Regions from separate parts of the Janthinobacterium sp. BCJ23 genome, predicted to be linked through region 3. Evidence: predicted binding sites of a transcription regulator. Region 3 holds the regulator's gene; each other region holds the start of a gene.
What was found. Region 3 encodes FliA, which starts transcription of late flagellar genes. Its sites were predicted from a motif close to CTAAAGTTTNNNNNNNNNNNGCCGNTA; they were not measured.

Region 1 (6,831 bases), on a different contig from region 3:
CACGTCGCTTCGTCGTGGTAGCTGCCGTAGCGCGCGCCGTTCCAGCCTTCCTGGTTCTGCCCGCGCGGATTCGAGCTGAACAGCACGCCACCCGGTTTCAGGCACACGTACAAGGCGCGCAGCACGCCGGGCAGAACGGCGCTGGGCACGTGGAACAGCACGGCATTCGCGAACACGCCGTCGAAGTGCGCGGCAGGCAAGTCGAGGTCGACGAAATCCTGCTGCCATACGGTGCAGCCGCTGTAGGCGCGCGCCATCTCGACGAAGCGGGCGCTGCCATCGACACCGGTGGCGTGGTGGCCCATGGCCGTGAACGCTTTCAGATCGCGGCCCGGGCCGCAGCCGAGGTCGAGAATCTCCACAGGCGCCGGCTTGCCGATGGCGTTTAGCAGCGCACTGATATTCTGGCTGACGTCGTGGTCGCGCGTGCCTTCGAAAAACTGCTCGGCGCTGGCGTCGTAATGGGCCAGGGTACGTTCGGTGATGGCGTGGATGGGGTCTTGCTGATCTTGCGGTGGGGTCGGCTTCATGGCGGTCCTGTCGATATGTTCCGCCATTTTACGGTGCCGGCGCGCTGTGCGCCGGCACCGTCACCATTTGCTACCAGACGCGCACGCGCTGTTCCGGCGCCAGGTACAGCTGCTGCCCCGGCTTGACGTCGAAGGCCGGGTACCAGGCGTCGAGGTTGCGCACGGTGGCGGCGCGGTATTGCGCCGGCGCATGGCCATCCGTGAGGATTTGCTGGCGCGCCGCTGCCTCGCGCGCCTTGCTGCGCCAGCTGACGCCGTAACCGATGAAGAAATCGCGGTCCGCGCCCGGCTGCGCCGGCTTGCCCTGCTGCGACAGGGTGAACGCGTCATGCGCGGCAGCCACGCCGGCCAGGTCGGCCAGGTTTTCGCTCAGGGTCAGCTGGCCATTCATGGCCAGGTCGGGGAACGGCTTGTAGGCCGCGAACTGCACCACCAGTTGCTTCGAGGCTGCCTGGAAATGCGCCAGGTCGGCTGGCGTCCACCAGTCGCGCAGCTTGCCCTGGGCGTCGAACTGCGCGCCCTGGTCGTCAAAACTGTGGCTGATCTCGTGGCCGATGGTGGCGCCGATGCCGCCGTAGTTGGCCGCGTCGGACGCTGCCGGATCGAAGAACGGCGGCTGCAGGATGGCGGCCGGGAAGTTCAGCGCATTTTGCAGCGGCAGGTTGACGGCGTTGACCAGCTGCGCCGGCATGGCCCAGGCCTTGCGGTCGGGAGACTGGCCCAGCTTGGCCAGCTCCTGCCGGTAATGGAACTGCTCCGCCCGCTGCACATTGCCCAGCGCATCGCCGCGCACCACGCGCAAGCCCGCATAATTTTCCCAGCGTTCCGGATAGCCGACGCCCACGTACAGGGTCTTGAGTTTTTCCTGCGCCTGCGCCTTGGTGGCCGGCGCCATCCAGTCGAGCTTGTCGATGCGGCGCGAGAAGGCGGCGACGATATTCGTCACCATCTCCTGCACGCGCGCTTTCGATTCAGGCGGGAAATAGCGTTCCACGTAGAGCTTGCCGACGGCGTCGCTCAAGGCCGCATTCGTCGCGGCCAGCGCGCGCTTGCTGCGCAGCGACTGCTGCGGCGTGCCGCTCAGGGCGCTGCCATAGAAAGCAAAGCGCTGGTCGGCGGCCGCCTTCGGCAAGGTCGTGCTGAAATGGTTGATCGCGTGGAAGGCCAGAAAATCCTTCCATGTGGCCAGCGGCACGCTAGCCACCAGGGCCGCGCTGCCCGTCATGGCCGTCGGATGCCAGACGATGAAATCCGTCTGCTGGCCCAGGCCGGCCGCCTGGAAGAAGGCTTTCCAGTCCAGGCCAGGCGCCTTGCTGGCGAAGTCGGCGGCGCGCCACGGATTATTGCCCTTGGCGACATCGGCCGAATCCTCGCGGCTGGCGTGACTGGCGGCAATTTGCTGCTCCAGCGCAAATACGCGCGCGGCCCGGGCCGGCGCATCGCTGTAGCCGGCCTGCTTGAGCATGGCGGCGATATGCGCCTGGTAGCCTGCGCGCAAGCCCTGCATGCGGGCGCTGTCGCTCAGGTAAAAGGCGCGGTCGGGCAAGCCCAGTCCGCCCTGCAGCAGATAGGCCACATTGCGCGTGGTGTCGTTCAAATCTTGCGCCACCCACAGGCCGAACAGGTTTTCCGTATAAAAATTGGTGGAATTGAGCGGGTCGACATCGGCGCGCAGGCTTTCGCCCAGCGCGCGGGCCAGTCCCACCTGGTCGCGTATGCCATCGATCTTCTGCAGCAGCGGCTTGATCGGCGCCCAGCCCTTCGCCTCGATAGCCGCTTCGTCGACCCAGGAACGGTAAAAATCGCTGACCTGGCGCGCGGAGGCATCGGCCTGTGGCGCCTCCGCCAGGCCTTCGACGAGGGCGATGATGCGCTCGTTGGTGGCGTTGGCGAGGATGGCGAACGAGCCCCAGCTGCTGCGGTCGGCGGGAATCTCCGTGCTGCGCAGCCAGTCGCCATTCACGTAGTCATAGAAATCGTCGCCGGGCAAGACCGCCGTGGGCGCCGCCATCGCGGCGGCGGGACTGGCGGCCTCCTCCTGTGCATGCGCGTGGACGGTGCCCCCGGCCAGCGCGATGCCGGACAGGGCCAGCACCATGGCGCGCTTGCGCCAGGAAGCAGGGAAAGAGGAAGCGGCAGCAGTGGCAACGCGCATGGTGATCCTTTCAGGCAAAGTAACGACAGTAGTGTGCAAAATCATAACGCGTTTTGAGGCGCCGCAACACACTCCCCTGCCACCGCGACGCCAGCAGACATGCGGCTTGGCGGGCGATGTCGGCAGCAGCCAAGCAATCATCTAAATTATTTTCACTTTTTTTTCAAAAATACCCTCAAGTTCCGCTTGGACCTGCCGTTAATCTGGACAAGCGGTAATCCATTCACTAGTTACGGGTGTGCTCATGACCTCCAACGACGTTCTTTCGATGTATGAAAATATTGCAGGAATGACCAATAAAATGGTCGTGGCCGCACGTTCGAGCGACTGGGATGGCCTGGATACCCTGGAAAACCAGTGTGCCAGCGCCGCCAGCGCGACCATGACAGGCAAGGTGCCCGCTCTGGCCGGCGCCTCGCGCCTGCGCAAGATCGACTTGCTCAAGCAAATCCTGGCCAACGACCGCGAAATCCGCGCCATCACGGAACCATGGATGACTCAGCTGCCGAACGCCATGCAGGGTTCGCGCGCACGTATGTAAAGCTTGCCGCGCCAGAAACGACAAAAGCACCCGAAGGTGCTTTTTTTACGTCTGCCGCCATGCCAGGGGAGCGCGCCATCTGCGGCGCCCGGGAAGCAAGGAGGGGGAATTTGGAAGGCGAGCCCCAGGTATCTCCTGGCGTCGCCTCGCTGCCGGTTGCATCCGGCGTTCGCGAGCACATCGTCGGCATCGCGAACCGCTTCCAGACCCAGGCGTTTATGCAACGCTACACCTGTTTGCCGCGCCACACTATCGTTGGTGACTGCGCCAGGCTGGGGCTGTTTTGTCGTAGAGCAAGTCCACTGAATTAATCATATCACCATCTTTAAGAAATAGGCAACGCGATTGGCCAGCGTTTCCATGTATTTTTTCAATATCTTTTTTTATATCAAATTTCGGCGCCGCCTTGCCATGTCTTTAACGCGAGAACGGCTCCGGTTCCGGCTCGGCCGCCCCTTCTTCCACGGCTTCCGTCAGCACGGGCACATCCTTCTTCTTGCGGCTAAACGGCTTGCGCAGCAAGACCCAGTATTTCGACGGCGCGCGCGACCCCGCCTCCTGCCTGCGCTTGCGCACGACATACACGATGACGGCCGTCAACAACAGAAAGAGCAAGGTGCCGATACCGAGCCACAACAGACCGTTGCCGCCCGCCTTCTTGTCCTTGTCCGCGGCGGGCGCCGCGTGCAGTGGCTTGGGCTTGGCATGGGGCGCCTGCGCTTCGACGGGCGCGGCGGCTGGCACAGCGGTGGTGGTGGCGGGCAGCGCCAGCGCCTTTTGCAAGTCGCCGATCTTGCCTTCCAATTCGCCGAGCTTTGCATTGAGGGCCGTGTTTTTCTCATCGAGCGCCATGCACGCTTGCGCCTGCTCCATATCGGCTTGCGGCGCGCAAGCGGCCACGGGCGCCGTGGCACGGCGTACCGGCGCCGGGCGCTGCTGCGGTGCGGCAGCTGGCGTGGGTGCGGCGGGCGGCGGCACGAACACGCGCGCCGGACGCACGAAGCCCTCGGCCCGCGCGCGGGCCGCCAGTGCGGCGGCGTCGGGCGACGGCGCGACGGGTACAGGACGTGGTAACGGCGCTGGCACGGGCGCCGGAACGGCGGGCCGGACTGGCGCACTGACGGGGGCGGCAGCAGGCGGCGCCGGCGTCAGCCACAAGGTACCCAGGCGCACGACGGCGCCGCTGCCATTGCCCAGCAATAAATACAGATGCACGTGACCCGCCTGGATCGCTTGCCGGGTACTCACGCGCACATAGTGGCGCCCACCGCGTTCCAGCGGACTGATCGTCAAGGTCTGCAGGGCCGGGTCCATGCCGATGCCGCCACCGCGGTACACATCGGGCGAAGCCAGGCGCACGGCCACGCCGCTGGCTTCCTCGGGCGCCAGGGCCGTCAGTTCGATCTCGGCCAGCAGAGGCTGGCCCACGTGCGACAGCACGGCCATCTCGCCCAGTTCGGCCGCGCACGCCACAGACGGCAAGGCCAGGCTGGCGGCGGCGCACGCGATCAGGGACCAACGGGGAAAGATGCTGCTCTGCATGGACTGATCGCTTTGATAACAGGATAGATAATCGGGACTCGCCTGTCTTTAACGGCAGGAAATCGCAAAAATATAGATGGGCCAAGGCAAAAATGATGCAATACAGCATCATCCTGTGCAGTTTTGACGCCTGGAGTACACTCGATCCACCTCTATCGATGAAAGGGATGTCATGAGTAGCAGAATCGAACGCGACAGTTTCGGCCCGATCGACGTACCCGCCGACCGGCTGTGGGGAGCGCAAACGCAGCGCTCGCTCGAGCACTTCCATATCTCCACGGAAAAGATGCCGCCTGAACTGATCGCCGCCCTGGCCACCGTCAAGCGCGCGGCCGCCCACGTCAACCTGGACCTGGGCTTATTGGATGGCAAGAAAGCCCTGGCCATCACGCAGGCGGCCGACGAAGTACTGGCCGGCAAGCACGACGCGGAATTCCCGCTGGCCGTCTGGCAGACGGGCTCTGGCACGCAAAGCAATATGAACATGAACGAAGTGCTGGCCAACCGCGGTTCCGAGCTGATCGGCGGCTTGCGCGGCGCCGAGCGCCTGCTGCATCCGAACGACGACGTCAACCTGGGCCAGTCCTCGAACGACATCTTTCCGACCGCCATCCACGTGGCCGCCGCCCTGGCCGTCGCCAACACGGTCTTGCCACCGCTGCGCCAGCTGCGCGCCACCCTGGATGCGAAAGCGGCGGAATTTGCCGACATCGTCAAGATCGGCCGCACCCATTTGCAGGATGCGACCCCGCTGACCTTGGGCCAGGAGTTTTCCGGCTATGTGGCGCAGCTGGATTTTGCCGAGCACATCATCACGGCATCGTTGCCGCCGCTGCTGCAACTGGCCGCCGGCGGCACGGCCGTCGGCACAGGCTTGAATGCCCATGTGGAATTTGCCGGCCGCATCGCGGCAGAACTGGCGCGTCTGACGGGCCAGCCGTTCGAAACGGCCAACAACAAGTTTGCCGCGCTGGCCGCCCACGACGCCCTCGTCGCCGCCCATGGCGCGCTGAAAACCCTGGCCACGGCCCTGATGAAAATCGCCAACGACGTGCGCTGGATGGCGTCCGGTCCCCGCTCCGGCCTCGGCGAAATCACGATCCCCGAAAACGAGCCGGGTAGCTCCATCATGCCGGGCAAGGTCAATCCTACCCAGTGCGAAGCGCTGACCATGCTGTGCTGCCAGGTGTTCGGCAATGACGTGGCCATCACGGTGGGCGGCGCCTCGGGCAATTTCGAGCTGAATGTCTTCAAGCCCTTGATTGCACACAACTTCCTGCAAAGCGCGCGCCTGCTGGGCGACGGCATGCGCAGCTTCGACGAGCATTGCGCGCACGGCATCGCGCCGAACCGCGAGCGCATCGCCGAACTGATGGAGCGTTCCTTGATGCTGGTCACGGCGCTGGCGCCGCATATCGGCTACGACAAGGCGGCGCAAATCGCAAAGCAGGCCCAGCACGAAGGCACGACCCTGAAGGAAGCGGCGCTGGCCTTGGGCTTTGTGACGGAGGAACAATTCAGTGCGTGGATCGTGCCCCTGGAGATGACGCGCCCCAACAAAAGCTGACTTCCACCCTGCATTGCTGGCGGCTTCAGGTAAACTACGAGTTAGTTGAGGTCGTCATCAAGTGTTGAAAACACATCATTGCAATAAGGGATACAATGCAAAAAGTAAGCTTTGATTTAACATCCGAGTTCGTCGAGCTGAACCAGCTATTGAAGCTGGTCGGCTTGTGCGACAGCGGTGGCGCAGGCAAGGTCATGGTCGATAGCGGCGTGGTGAAGGTCGATGGCAAGAAGGAATTGCGCAAGACCGCCAAGATCCGCGCCGGCCAGGTCGTCAGCGTGGGCGATATCCGTATCACGGTCGTCGCTCCAGTCTGACCCCGGCATGGGGCGCGAAAGCGGCCCCATGCGTCCAGCCAGCACCCCGCCAGCCGGCTGCCTGCATCAAGCTGCAAACACGTCGTTATTGCCAGATAAATATCGATTGCAGAAGGGGAGCGCCATGGACCATCCTGAACAAGGTACGCGCAGCCAGGAACGCCTGATCGGCGATTTGC
Region 2 (6,831 bases), on a different contig from region 3:
CACGCCTTCCAGCGCCGCTTTCTGCTTGGCGTCGAGCATGCCGGCGTTGTCCGTCACGCGCGCCGCCAGCGGCGGCACGGGCACAAGACCCTGCGCGCTGGCGGACAGGCTGGTGCACAGCAGCAGCGCCGTCGCCAGCGCCGCCAGATAAGACCAGGCTTTCATCTTATTTGCCAAAGTTGACGGTCGGCGCGGTCGAGATGGCTTTTTCGTTTTCCACCGTGAACGATGGCTTGACCTTGTAGCCGAAGACCATGGCCGTCAGGTTGTTCGGGAAGCTGCGCGCATGCACGTTGTAATCCTGCACGGCGGTGATGTAACGCTGGCGCGCCACGGTGATGCGGTTTTCCGTGCCTTCCAGCTGCGACTGCAAATCGCGGAAGCTCGTATCGGCCTTCAGGTCAGGGTATTTCTCGGACACCACCATCAGGCGCGACAGGGCCGACGACAACTGGCCTTGTACTTGCTGGAATTTCTCGAACGCGGCCGGATCGTTCAGCACTTCGGGCGTGATCTGGAAGCTGGTGGCGGCGGCGCGCGCCTTGGTCACCGCTTCCAGGGTTTCGCGTTCGTGCGTGGCATAGCCCTTGACAGTGTTGACCAGGTTGGGAATCAGGTCGGCGCGGCGCTGGTACTGGTTGACCACTTCGCCCCAGGCGGCCTTGGTGGCTTCGTCCTTGCTCTGGAAGTCGTTGTAGCCGCAGCCCGTCAGGATGCCGGCCAGGACGGTGACGCTCAGGGCCAGGCGCAGCCATTTTATGAATTGATTGGTGATTTGCATGATGGGTTCCGTGCAGAGTAAAGGAGGTGAGGCAAATATACCTGAAACAGCCCGCAATGTCGGTTTAATAAGCGCCGGACGCGGCCCCTGGCTGCCTTCACGGGTCCATGCCGCGTTACAATACGGGGTTTGCAACTGAATATAGAGAAGGTGTGCCGTGAATTTCATCGATAAATTATCCGCCGCGTGGACGGCCAATAATTCCCTGCTGTGCGTGGGCCTGGACCCGGACCTGGCGAAACTGCCGGCCGAACTGCGCGACTTGCCTGATGGAATCACCACCTTTTGCACGCGCATCATCGACGCCACGGCCGACCTGGCTTGCGCCTTCAAGCCGCAGATCGCCTATTTTGCAGCGCTGGGCGCGGAAAAGCAGCTGGAAGACATCTGCCGCTATGTGCGCGAGAACTACCCGCACATCCCGCTGATCCTCGACGCGAAACGGGGCGACATCGGCGCGACGGCCACGCAATACGCGCGCGAAGCGTTCGAGCGCTACGGCGCCGACGCCGTCACCGTGAATCCCTACATGGGCGAAGATTCGCTCGACCCCTACCTGGCGTGGAAAGACCGCGGCGTGATCATCCTGTGCCGCACTTCGAACCCGGGCGGCTCGGACCTGCAATTTCTGAATACGGACGGCGAACCGCTGTACCAGCGCGTGGCGCGCCTGGTGGCCGACAAATGGAACAAGAACGGCCAGTGCGCGCTCGTCGTCGGCGCCACCTTCCCTGAAGAACTGGCGCAGGTGCGCGCCATCGTCGGCGACATGCCGCTGCTGGTGCCCGGCATCGGCGCCCAGGGCGGCGACATCGCCGCCACCGTCGGCGCAGGCCAGACGGCCAAGGGCATGGGCATGATGATCAGCTCGTCGCGCGCCATCATCTACGCCACGCCGCAAGCGGGCGAAGATTTTGCCGACGCGGCCCGCCGCGTGGCGATTGAAACGCGCGATGCGATCAATCAGCATCGTTCGGTTTAAGCACCATCCATCAAAAATGTAGGTCGGGTTAGGCCAGCGGCCGTAACCCGACAACACAGGTAACGTCAACAATCTTGTCGGATTACGCGGGCCTTCGGCCCGCTAATCCGACCTACCCGGCTCGCGCCCTCTTTCAGTCGCGCATGGGCGCCACCATCTCCGCGTAATCGTAGAGTTCTCCCAGAATTTCCTCGCCCCGCTCATCCACCGATTCCGACAGTACGTCGATCTCCGTAAACAGCATTTCGATGGTGCGGGCGCCGCCGTCGCCGTCGAACAGGCGGGCGGCGCGGTGCTGTTCCCAGCGCAGGCTTTCCGCTTCGCTCAGCGTTTGCGGGAAATTGCGGGCGCGGTAGCGGAACAGCAATTCCTGCAGGCGCTCGTCGGCAAACGAGGGGCGGGCCGTGGCCAGCTTGGCCGGCGTTTCGCGGCGCAAGGATTCGAGCAGGCGGCGGTCGTCGTTGCTGACAAAACCGTTATACAGATCCTCATCCACGTCCAGCGCCACATTCGCCCCCGGGCGCTGGAATACTTCGGCCCAGATGGCATCCATGTTCGGCGCCGTCGCGGCCAGCTGCGCGTTGACCTTCGCGGCGTCCACGTCGATGCCCCATTGCGCGGCCATGGCCGGCGACAAGGTTTTCAGGTTGCCGACCAGCATGGGCGACTTGTTCAGATGCACGCTTTTCACGGGCAGGCGCGTCATGCCTTCGGGCATGGCTTCCTTGCGCGTGAACAGCCGCGTGCGTATGGTGTCGGCGTCCAGTTCGAACAGTTCACGCGGGTCGTAGGCGCAATCCCAGACGAGGATCTCGTTCTTGTTGCTCGGGTGCGTGGCCAGCGGCCAGACGACGCCCACGCAGCCCCGTTCGGCGGGGAACATGCCCGACACGTGCAGGAAAGGCTGGCGCTCGCCGGCGGCCAGGTGCATGCCCATTTCGCTGGCGACCCGGTCCTTCTTGTGCAGCGCCAGGCAGAATTCGAACAGTTTCGGCTGTTTCTGCTTGATCAGGCGCGCCAGGGCAATGGTGGCGCGCACGTCGGACAACGCATCGTGCGCCGCTTCGTGGGCTAGGCCGTTGGCCTTGCTCAAGTGTTCCAATTTAAAACTGGTCTGGCCATCGTCGCGCTTCGGCCATTGAATGCCTTCCGGGCGCAGCGCGTGCGTCATGCGCACCACGTCGAGGATGTCCCAGCGGCCGCAATGGTTCTTCCATTCGCGCGCGTACGGGTCGATCAGGTTGCGCCAGAACAGGAAACGCGTGACTTCATCGTCGAAACGGATGGTGTTGTAGCCCACGCCGATGGTGCCCGGCTCCGAAAAGGCCGCTTCGATGGTGGCGGCGAACTGGTGTTCGGGCACGCCCAGTTGCAGACACTGCTGTGGCGTAATGCCCGTGATCAGGCACGATTGCGGGTCGGGCAGGAAATCATTGGCAGGCTGGCAATACAGCATGATCGGCTCGCCGATCTCGTTGAGTTCGGCATCCGTGCGGATGGCGGCAAACTGGGCCGGGCGGTCGCGGCGCGGCTGTGCGCCAAAGGTTTCGTAGTCGTGCCAAAGAAAGGTCTGGTTAGTCATTGATGGTCATTACTTGGTTACTTGATTGGTTATCCGGGCCGTAAACGCGCCGCTGCTACAGTTTTCTGAAAACCTGCCGATACTACACGAGAGGATGGTCATCATCGCGTTTCCCGCATGGTGGCATACATTGCCCGTTCAAGGAGGTCTATCGTGTCAATTCCCATCGCCGCAGGCGGCAATTCCAACCCTTCCGTGACTTCCGTCAGTACGGGCGTTGCCGGCAAGGACGATAAAGTCCAGCAAAAGGACGGCGTCAACGCTGAAATGAGCGTCAACGACCGCACGAAGCTGCAATTGAACGCCTCCATCATGCAGGCGTCGCTGAACGTGTCGATCGGTTCCGAGAACGAGCCGCTGGCGCTGCTGTACAAGACGGCCATCACCAACATCAATGAAGCGCTGAAGGGCCAGTACGGCGACGATGCGATCCAGAACGCGGCGTCGCAGGACAATAGCGCCGAAGCGACGGCGAGCCGCATTGTATCGCTGTCGACGGGTTTTTTTGACGCCTTCAAGAAACAGAACCCCGACCTGGATGACGATACGGCCCTGACCAAGTTCATGGATACCATCAGCGGCGGCATGGAAAAAGGCTTCAAGGAAGCGCGCGATATCCTGGAAGGCTTGAAAGTGCTGGGTGGTGATATCGCCGGCAATATCGACAAGACGTATGAACTGGTGCAGAAGGGTTATGCGGATTTCATCGCCGCGCACAGCAGCAAGAAGGATGACGCTGCCAAGCCGGATGCGACCAAGCCGGCCGACAGCAAGGCCGCCTGATCTACAGCATGACCCGGTTGCGTCCGCCTGCCTTCGCGCGGTAGAGCGCCGCGTCGGCCGTCGCGATCAGCGCATGGTCATCCTGTTCGGCCGCCAGGCTGGACACGCCGAACGAGCCCGTGATGTGCGGCAGCGCGCTGCGCATGTCGGCGAAGATGACGGCTTGCTGCATGCGTTCGCACAGGCGTTCGGCGACCCGCAGGGCCACGTGTTCGTTGGTATCGGGCAAGATCACCATCATTTCCTCGCCACCGTAGCGCACGGCAAAATCCGTGGGCCGCAGGGCCGCGCCCAGCACTTGCGCGGCGATGCGCAGCGCCTGGTCGCCCGCCTGGTGGCCGTGCGTGTCGTTGAAGCGCTTGAAATGGTCGAGGTCTATCATCACCAGCGACAGAGGCGAGCCGCTGGCGTGGGCCGTGACGATCATGTTCGGCAGTAAATCCGTCAGCCAGGCGCGGTTGTACAGGCCCGTCAGGCTGTCGACCATCGACAGCTGGCGGTAGAACTCGCCCAGTTTCTGCCGGCGGCGCAGCAAGGCGTTGGCGGCGCGGATGCGGAAGGACAGCAGGCGCAGCAGGTTGCGCGCCAGGCCGTTCGATTGCTCGATCAATTCCCAGACGACGGCCGCGTCGATCACCAGCAAGTCGGTTTCTTCCAGGGCGGAAATGGCGGCCAGGTTGCTCGCTTCATCGAGCACCGATTGTTCGCCCACGCTTTCGCCGGGCAAGACCTTGCTGACGGTGCCGTCATCCATGCCCGTATGGATGTCGGCGGCCACGGCCAGCGAACCGCGCAGGACGATGTACAGGCAAGTACCCTGTGTGTCGGCAATGGCTTCGCCCGCTTCGAGGCGCATGACGGGGCAGGGCGCCAGCATGGCGGCCGTCTGGCTATCCGCCCCATCGCGAAATAGCTGTAAATCGCCGATGTTGCAGCCTGAAGCGTCGAAGTTGCCGATCTGTTCCACAATCACACTTTCAAAAAGCCGGCGCGCGCGAGCAGAGGGCCGGTAGCTTCATGATAGCGTAAAGCGGCCTTGGCTGTAACGCCAAAGGCTTGCTTGATGTCACTTACTGTGAGAAATACGACAATTATTTCATTGCGGTGTTAATACGCCGGAATGCTTGCTGTTCTGCTATGGATATTGTCGCGCAGGAAGGCGGGTCCAGATGTGCAAAGGCAGCCTTGAACGGCTGCCTCAGTCTCTGGAAATCCTGCAGGTGGGGAATTACTCGGCGGTTTCTTCCGCTTCGGCCGTATCGATCACGGCATTCTTGCCGGTGGCGTGGCGCTTGCTGTCTTGCAGGCGGCCCAGGGCGCTATCGATGGCGCGTTTCAGTTTGTCGGTGGCGCCGGCAACGGATTGATGCACGGTGGCGTTCTGTTCGGTCACGGCGATCGGTTGGTAGCCAGCAACGCGTGCTTCCATGACGCAGCGAATATCGTCGGCGCCGCCTTTCGGGCCATTCGTATCGCTGATGTGGACTTCGATGCGGGTCAGGTTGTCGCGGAAGCGGCTCAGTGCGCTTTCAAGTACGGATTGCACATGTTCGTTCAGTCCAGCGGTGTTGGCGATGGTGCTGTCGGTATGAATATTGATTTGCATATGCTTACTCCTGTCAATTCAAAAAAAACCCATCTCAGGCGTGCTGCGGCCTGGTTGCTGCCCCATGCACATGACCTCTGTGCATGGAACTTATCTTACTCCTCTTTCCAGTATTTCAAGAGGGTGCGCACGATTAAGATGAGCTTAACCCTTCAGCCAGGTCAAGTTTCCACCACGAAATTATTTCAACCATTGATCAGACCGGCGGCGATATTGATCGACAGCCCCAGCACGACCAGGTTGAAGAAAAAGCTCAGCACGGACTGCCCCAGCACGATCTGGCGCATCATGCGCGTCTGCACGGAAACGTCCGACGTCTGCACGGCCACGGCGATGGTGAAGGCGAAATACAGAAAATCCCAGTAATCGGGGTTTTGCTCGTCGTCGGGAAATTTCAACGGGCGCAGTGCGGGATCGGCCTGGTAATACAGGTGGGCGTAGTGGAAGCAGAACAGGGTGCCGACGAGGAACCAGGAGCCGACCAGGGTGAGGATCGTCAAGCCGTAGTGCAGTGCGCGCTCGTCCGGCGCCAGGTCTTTCATTGAAGACAGCTGCGAGACGATGGCCACCAGGCTCATCACGGATGCGACGGACAGGGCCGACAAGACTGTTGCCGCCCGCTCGTCCTGGCGCGCCGCCATCATTTTCACACGGTGGTGGTTGGCGCGCATCATCATCCAGGCCATCGTCGCCAGGTAGAACCAGACGGCCACGTTCCACGCCGTCAGCAACCGCGTCATCTGTTGCCACGATGCGGGCAGCAGCAGGCCGGCTGCCACGCCGATGGCCGTGGCCAGGCTCAGGTGGGGGCGGCTGCGGATGAAGCTGCGGAACGGAAGCGTGATTTTCATGGTGCCAGGATGCATCTGTTGGGATAGCGCATCTTAGCGCTTAAGTTGCCGCCGTGGTGGCCGTCCTGGCGGCCGCTTCCTTCTCGTGGTGGGGGAAGCGATCCATGCGCGACAGCACGGGGAACAGCACGGCCCAGATGCCCGTCACGGCCAGGGTGGCGGCGCCGCCGAAGAGCACGGCGCGCACGAGGCCGAACCAGCCGGCCGTGAGGCCCGATTCGAATTCGCCCAGCTCGTTCGAGGCGC
Region 3 (6,831 bases):
CGCCAGATGCAGCATGAAATGTCGCGCCGCCGCATGATGGCCGACGTGCCGACGGCCGACGTGGTGGTAACCAATCCTACGCACTACGCCGTGGCCTTGAAGTATGGCGAGAATTCGCGCGGCGCACCGCAGGTGGTGGCCAAGGGCATCGACGAAGTGGCGGCGAAGATCCGCGAACTGGCCGGCGAACACAAGGTCGCCATCCTGGAAGCGCCGGCCCTGGCGCGCGCGCTGTACAAGCACACGGACATCGGCGACGAGATTCCCGAGGCGCTGTACGGCGCCGTGGCCGAAGTGCTGGCCTACGTGTTCCAGCTGCGCAGCTACGGCAGCGGCCACGGCGAGCGCCCCGACAAGCCGAAAAAACTCGATGTCCCGCCCGAGCTCGACCCGCTCGACCCCGCATCGCAGACCAAACCCGCAGCAGACGCGGCAGACAAGAATAAAGGAAGCACACCATGAACGGCCTGACCATGCCAGCCTGGCTCAGCGGATTGAAAGGCAACGCCAGCAAAGGCCTTGCCGCGCCGATCATCATCATCATGCTGCTGGCGATGATGGTGCTGCCGCTGCCCGCCTTCATCCTCGACATCTTCTTCAGCTTCAATATCGCACTGTCCATCATCGTGCTGCTGACGGCGCTGTACACGGTCAAGCCGCTCGACTTCATGGCGTTCCCGACCATTTTGCTCGTGTCGACCATGCTGCGCCTGTCGCTGAACGTGGCGTCCACGCGCGTGGTGCTGACGGAAGGCCATACGGGTGCCGACGCGGCCGGTAAAGTGATTGAAGCGTTCGGTCACTTCCTGATCGGCGGCAACTTCACGGTCGGTATCGTGGTCTTCATTATTTTGACGATCATTAACTTTACCGTCGTGACCAAGGGTGCGGGCCGTATCGCCGAGGTGGGCGCCCGCTTCGCGCTGGACGCCATGCCTGGTAAACAGATGGCCATCGATGCCGACCTGAACGCCGGCCTGATCGGCGAAGACGAAGCGCGCCGCCGCCGCACGGAAGTGGCGCAGGAAGCGGAATTCTATGGCGCCATGGACGGTGCCAGCAAATACGTGCGCGGCGACGCCATCGCCGGCATCATGGTGACCGTCATCAATATCGTCGGCGGCTTGCTGGTGGGCTTGCTGCAGCATGACATGGGCTTTGCCGACGCACTCAAGAACTACACCTTGCTGGCCATCGGTGACGGCCTGGTGGCGCAGATTCCTTCGCTGATCATTTCCACGGCGGCCGGTATCGTTGTCTCGCGCGTGGCCAGCGAACAGGACATCGGCACCCAGCTGGTGGGCCAGCTGTTTGCGAAACCGCAAGTGCTGTATATTACCGCCGGCATCATCGGCGGCATGGGCTTGATCCCCGGCATGCCGAACATGGTCTTCATCCTGCTGGCCTCGCTGCTGGCCGGCTCCGCCTATTTGATCAGCAAGAAGCGCACGCAGGAAAAAGAAGCGGCCGAGAAACCGGCCGAAGCGCCGCAGGCGACCGTGGCGCCCGAGCAGGAAGAAGCCAGCTGGCAAGACATCATGCCCGTCGACACCCTGGGCCTGGAAGTCGGCTACCGCCTGATTCCCCTGGTCGACAAGACGCAGGGCGGCGAGTTGCTCAAGCGTATCAAGGGCATCCGCAAGAAATTCGCCCAGGAAGTGGGCTTCCTGGCGCCGCCCGTGCATATCCGCGACAACCTGGAATTGAAGCCGTCCGCCTACCGCATCACCTTGAAGGGCGTGGAAGTGGGCGTGGGCGAAGCGTTCAACGGCCAGTTCCTGGCGATTAACCCCGGCATGGCCAGCGGCACCTTGCCGGGCCTGGCCACGAGCGACCCCGCGTTCGGCTTGCCGGCTACCTGGATCGACGCCAGCCTGCGCGACCAGGCCCAATCGATGGGCTACACGGTCGTCGATGCGGGCACCGTAGTGGCCACGCACTTGAACCATTTGATCACCTCGCATGCGTCGGAGCTGCTGGGCCGCGCGGAAGTGCAGTCGCTGCTCGACCACCTGGGCAAGGATGCGCCGCGCCTGGTGGAAGACTTGGTGCCGAAGATGCTGTCGCTGTCGGCCCTGCAAAAAGTACTGCAGAACCTGCTGGCCGAAGGCGTGCACATCCGCGACATGCGCACCATCATCGAAACCCTGGCCGAGTACACGGTCAGCACGCAAGACCCGAACGAGCTGACGGCGCTGGTGCGCGTCTCCTTGGGTCGCGCCATCGTGCAGCAACTGTTCCCCGGCGCGGCCGAGCTGTCCGTGATGACGCTCGACAGCCGCCTGGAACGCCTGCTGATGCAAGCGATGGGCAATGGCGGCGACGGGGCCGGCATCGAGCCGGGCCTGGCCGACACCATCGCCCACCAGGCGGGCCTGGCTGCCCAGCAGCAGGAAGCGCTGGGCCTGACGCCGGTGCTGCTGGTGCCGGCGCCGCTGCGCGCCCTGCTGTCGCGCTTCCTGCGCCGCGCCTTGCCGCAACTCAAAGTACTGTCGCATGCGGAAGTGCCGGAAACCAAGACGATCCGCGTCACGGCGCTGGTGGGCGCGCAGTAGTTATCTTCATTAGCATCGGGGTCAGACCCCCGCTAGCGTTAGCGCGGAGCTTTGCGTTAGCGTCAGTGGGGGTCTGACCCCAGCAGTTGCTTTTGGTCAAAAAAAACATCAATTTCCTCCCGGCAAACTGAATAACGGGTACTTTCCCGTCCTGTTCCTTCGATCGTTTCCTGCAAGCATCGCTAATAATGGAAACTGTCCGAGTGATCTGTGTCCATGTGGAAGACAGCACTCAAGCAACAGGAGTCGATGATGGTCACACAGTTCAGCCAATATTGCGCCACCCCCGCCTTGGGAGGCCGGTCATGAATGTGAAGAAATTTACGGGCGCCTCGTCGCGCGATGCGCTGCGCAAGGTGCGCGAAGCGCTGGGCCCCGATGCCGTGATCCTGTCGAACCGCCAGGCCGATGGCGTGGTGGAAATCCTCGCGCTGGCCAATGACGATGCCGCTTCGCTGGCGTCGCCGCCGGCCGCGTCCGAAATGGCCCAGCCCCGTCCCCAGTTGCAGACCCAGTTCGCCACGCCGCAGCGTCCGGCCGCCCCGGCCCAGCGCCCGGCTGCGCCCCGTCCTGCCGCGCCGCGCCAGGCTGCCTCCGAGCCAGTGGACATGGCCCGCATGCAGCAGATGATGGCCAGCGCGCTGGCGCACGTCAAAGAGAACGCCGCCGCCGAGATGAGCGGCATGATGAATGAAATCCGCGCCATGCGCGGCATGATGGAAACCCAGCTGGCGGAAATTTCGTGGGGCTCGACGCAGCAGCGCGAGCCGCAAAAAGCCGTCGTGCTGCGCGAAATGCTGGCCGCCGGCTTTTCCGCCAGCCTGGCGCGCTATCTGATCGACAAGCTGCCCGCCGGCCTCGACGGTGCGCAAAGCATGCGCTGGATCAAGACCGTCCTCAGCCGCAACCTGAACACGGTGGCCAATGAAGACGCCATGCTGGAGCAGGGCGGCGTGTTTGCCCTGGTGGGCCCGACCGGTGTCGGCAAGACCACCAGCACGGCCAAGCTGGCGGCCCGCTGCGTGATGCGCCACGGCCCGGAAAAGCTGGCCCTGATCACCACCGATGCCTATCGTATCGGCGCGCATGAGCAACTGCGCATCTACGGCAAGATCCTCGGCGTGATGGTGCATTCCGTGAAGGATGAAGCGGACTTGCGCATCGCCTTGAAAGAATTGAAGAACAAGCACACGGTGCTGATCGATACGGTGGGCGTGAGCCAGCGCGACCAGATGGTGACGGAACAGGTGGCCATGCTGTCGGGCGCCGGCGCGGACGTGAAGCGTTTGCTGTGCCTGAACTCCACGGCGACCCAGGAAACCCTCAACGAAGTGGTGCGCGCCTATCAGGGCAGCGGCCTGGCCGGCTGCATCATGACCAAGCTCGATGAAGCGGCGTCGATCGGCAACGTGCTCGACGTGGTGATCCGCCAGAAGCTGAACCTGTTCTATGTGTCGAACGGCCAGCGCGTGCCGGAAGACCTGTACCTGGCCGACCGTGGCTACCTGATCGACCGTGCCTTCAAGCTCAAGCGCGACTCGGCGGCCACGCAGTTTTCCGATGCCGAACTGCCGCTCCTGATGGCACAGGCGGCCGCCCGCAACAATGAAGCGCGCGGGGTGCATCTTGGCTAATTTTGATTTCGACCAGGCTGAAGGCTTGCGCCGCATGCTGGCCGGCCCGCAGCCGCGCGTCATGACGTTCCTCTCGGCCACGCCGCAGGACGACAAGGGCGCCATGCTGGTCAACCTGGGTGCTTCGCTCGTCTATGGCGGCAATGACGTGCTGCTGCTCGACGCCAGCGGCGGCAGCGATGGCGTGGCCGCGCGCCTGGGACTGGCGCACGGCGCCAGCCTGCGCGACGTGGCGCGCCAGCAGTGCGGCTTGAACCAGGTCATCCACCAGGTGCCGCAAGGCTTTGGCGTGGCGAGCCTGGGCGCGCGCAACCATTTGATGGACAGCATGGACTATGCGGGCGAGGAGGAATTGCGCCGCCTGGGCAAGACTTTCGACGTGCTGGCGCGCCGGAGCGGCATCGTGCTGGTCGACGGCGTCGTGGCAGACGAGGGCGCCTGTTTCCCCGTGCCCTTGATGGCGTCGTCCGATATCGTCGTGCAAGTGTCGACCAGCGCCACCTCGATCAAGGCGGCGTACTGCCTGATCAAGCGCCTGAGCCAGGAACTGGGACGCCGTCCGTTCGGCATTCTCGTCACCGGCGCTTCCGAATCCGAAGCAAAAGTGGTATACGATAATATGGCACAGGCGGCGAGCCGTTACCTGGCCGTGAAGCTGACGTCGATGGGTTCGGTGCCTGCCGATGAGTATCTGCACCGCGCGGCGCGCCTGGGCCGCAGCGTGGTCGATGCGTTTCCGCTGGCCGGCGCCTCGGTGGCGTTTCGCGGACTGGCCGAGCGGCTGGCCCGTTCGGCGGCGCCCGTGCTCGGCGGCACCTTGTACCAGACGGGGAGCCCGCACCAGTTCAGCGCCTGAAGCCAACCGTAGCACCAGATAAGATGAGAAAACAATAAGCAGCCTATGTACACGGTCAAAGGGAAATCGAACAAGGACTATTTGCTGACGGAGCACATTCCGCTGGTGAAGCGTCTGGCGCACCATATGAAGGCGAAATTGCCGCCTTCGGTCGAGGTCGATGACCTGATCCAGGCCGGCATGATCGGCCTGCTCGATGCCATCAGCCGCTATGAAGAGACGCATGGCGCGCAGTTCGAGACGTATGCCGTGCTGCGCATCCGCGGCGCCATGCTCGACGAATTGCGCACCAGCGACTGGCTGCCGCGCAGCATGCGCCAGAACATGCGCAAGATCGAAGAGGCGATGAGCACCTTGCAGCAGCGCCTCGGCCATCCACCGACAGAGTCGGAAGTGGCGAAACTGCTCAAGATGTCGCTGGCCGACTACCAGGAAATGCTGGGCGACGGCGGCGGCCACCAGCTCGTGTACTACGAAGACTTTCATGACCCGGACGGCAATGACAGCTTCCTCGACCGCCATTGCGTGGACGAGGACAGCGACCCCTTGCGTTCCCTGCTCGATACCGATTTCCGGCAATCCGTGATCGATGCCATCGACGCGCTGCCACCACGCGAGAAAATACTCATGGGCCTGTATTACGAAGAAGAGCTGAACCTGAAGGAGATCGGCGCGGTGATGGGCGTATCCGAATCGCGCGTCTCGCAGCTGCATACCCAGGCCGTCGCGCGCCTGCGCGCAACCTTGAGGGAGCAGGCGTGGACTGGTCCAGCGTAATCGGGCTGGCGCTGGCGCTGGCTGGCCTGTTGGTCGGCCAGGCACTGGAAGGCGGCAAGATGGCCTCCCTGCTGCAGCCGGCCGCCTTTGCCATCGTGGTCATCGGCACTTTCGGCGCCGTGCTGCTGCAAACGCGGCTGCGCACTTTCGTGCGCGGCCTGGAAATGCTGCGCTGGGTCTTCCTGCCGCCAGCCGACACGCGCGCCGCGCTGGCGCGCGATATCGGGCAATGGAGCTTGACGGCGCGCCGCGACGGCCCGCTGGCGCTCGAGCGCCTGATGGAAAACACGGCCGACCGCTTCAACGCCAAGGGCTTGCGGATGATCGTGGACGGCATCGCGCCGGACAAGCTGCGCCAGCTGCTCGACGTGGAAATCTCCGCCTACGAAATGGCGGAGCGCCAGGCCGTCAAGGTGTGGGAGTCGGCGGCCGGCTATTCGCCCACCATCGGTATTCTGGGCGCCGTGCTGGGCCTGATCCACGTGATGGAAAACCTCACCGACCCAAGTAAATTAGGCAGCGGCATCGCCGTGGCGTTTGTCTCGACCATCTACGGCGTGGGCCTGGCCAACCTGCTGTTCCTGCCGGTGGCGAATAAACTCAAGGCCATCGTTTCGCGCCGCGTGCTGCAGTACGAAATCACGGCCGCCGTGCTGTACGACATCGCCACGGGCGACCACACGCGCATCATCGAAGAGCGCGTTTCCAGCCTGCTGCACGAGCACTGACCATGATGCGGCGCGCGCGCAGGAAGTATGACGAGGAACCGGACAACCAGGACCGCTGGCTGATCTCGTACGCCGACTTCATCACCCTGCTGTTCGCGTTCTTTGTCGTCATGTACGCCATTTCGCAAGTCAACGAAGGCAAGTACCGCGTCTTCCAGAACGCCATCGGCCAGGCCTTCAGCCTGGAAAAGGGCGCGCCGCCCATCATCATGGAAGCGCCGCAAGCGATCCCGCTGCCGAACCCTGCTCTGAAACGCCGCACGGAAGCCATCCGCCGCGAG

Region 1: AC54AG_RS12805 (flagellar protein FliT) is a predicted target of FliA. The motif match lies at 2,860-2,886, and genes of this name have one in related genera.
Region 2: AC54AG_RS13165 (DUF5610 domain-containing protein) is a predicted target of FliA. The motif match lies at 3,401-3,427, and genes of this name have one in related genera.

What each region holds. Positions count from the first base shown of each region.
Region 1 covers NZ_JCAQAW010000003.1:257,432-264,262, forward strand. Annotated here, with positions in the region: gene AC54AG_RS12795 (class I SAM-dependent methyltransferase) at 1-530, opposite strand, end outside; gene AC54AG_RS12800 (M13 family metallopeptidase) at 601-2,685, opposite strand; gene AC54AG_RS12805 (flagellar protein FliT) at 2,954-3,226, shown strand; gene AC54AG_RS12810 (type IV pilus assembly protein FimV) at 3,644-4,768, opposite strand; gene fumC (class II fumarate hydratase) at 4,941-6,335, shown strand; gene AC54AG_RS12820 (RNA-binding S4 domain-containing protein) at 6,431-6,652, shown strand; gene AC54AG_RS12825 (hypothetical protein) at 6,777-6,831, shown strand, end outside.
Region 2 covers NZ_JCAQAW010000003.1:329,571-336,401, reverse strand. Annotated here, with positions in the region: gene AC54AG_RS13185 (TPM domain-containing protein) at 1-165, opposite strand, end outside; gene AC54AG_RS13180 (LemA family protein) at 167-781, opposite strand; gene pyrF (orotidine-5'-phosphate decarboxylase) at 939-1,763, shown strand; gene sbcB (exodeoxyribonuclease I) at 1,897-3,345, opposite strand; gene AC54AG_RS13165 (DUF5610 domain-containing protein) at 3,499-4,128, shown strand; gene AC54AG_RS13160 (GGDEF domain-containing protein) at 4,130-5,095, opposite strand; gene AC54AG_RS13155 (HPF/RaiA family ribosome-associated protein) at 5,357-5,734, opposite strand; gene AC54AG_RS13150 (DUF1345 domain-containing protein) at 5,920-6,585, opposite strand; gene AC54AG_RS13145 (MFS transporter) at 6,626-6,831, opposite strand, start outside.
Region 3 covers NZ_JCAQAW010000001.1:357,862-364,692, reverse strand. Annotated here, with positions in the region: gene flhB (flagellar biosynthesis protein FlhB) at 1-462, shown strand, start outside; gene flhA (flagellar biosynthesis protein FlhA) at 459-2,555, shown strand; gene flhF (flagellar biosynthesis GTPase FlhF) at 2,861-4,189, shown strand; gene AC54AG_RS01615 (MinD/ParA family ATP-binding protein) at 4,182-5,045, shown strand; gene AC54AG_RS01610 (RNA polymerase sigma factor FliA) at 5,091-5,822, shown strand; gene AC54AG_RS01605 (flagellar motor protein) at 5,804-6,550, shown strand; gene motD (flagellar motor protein MotD) at 6,556-6,831, shown strand, end outside.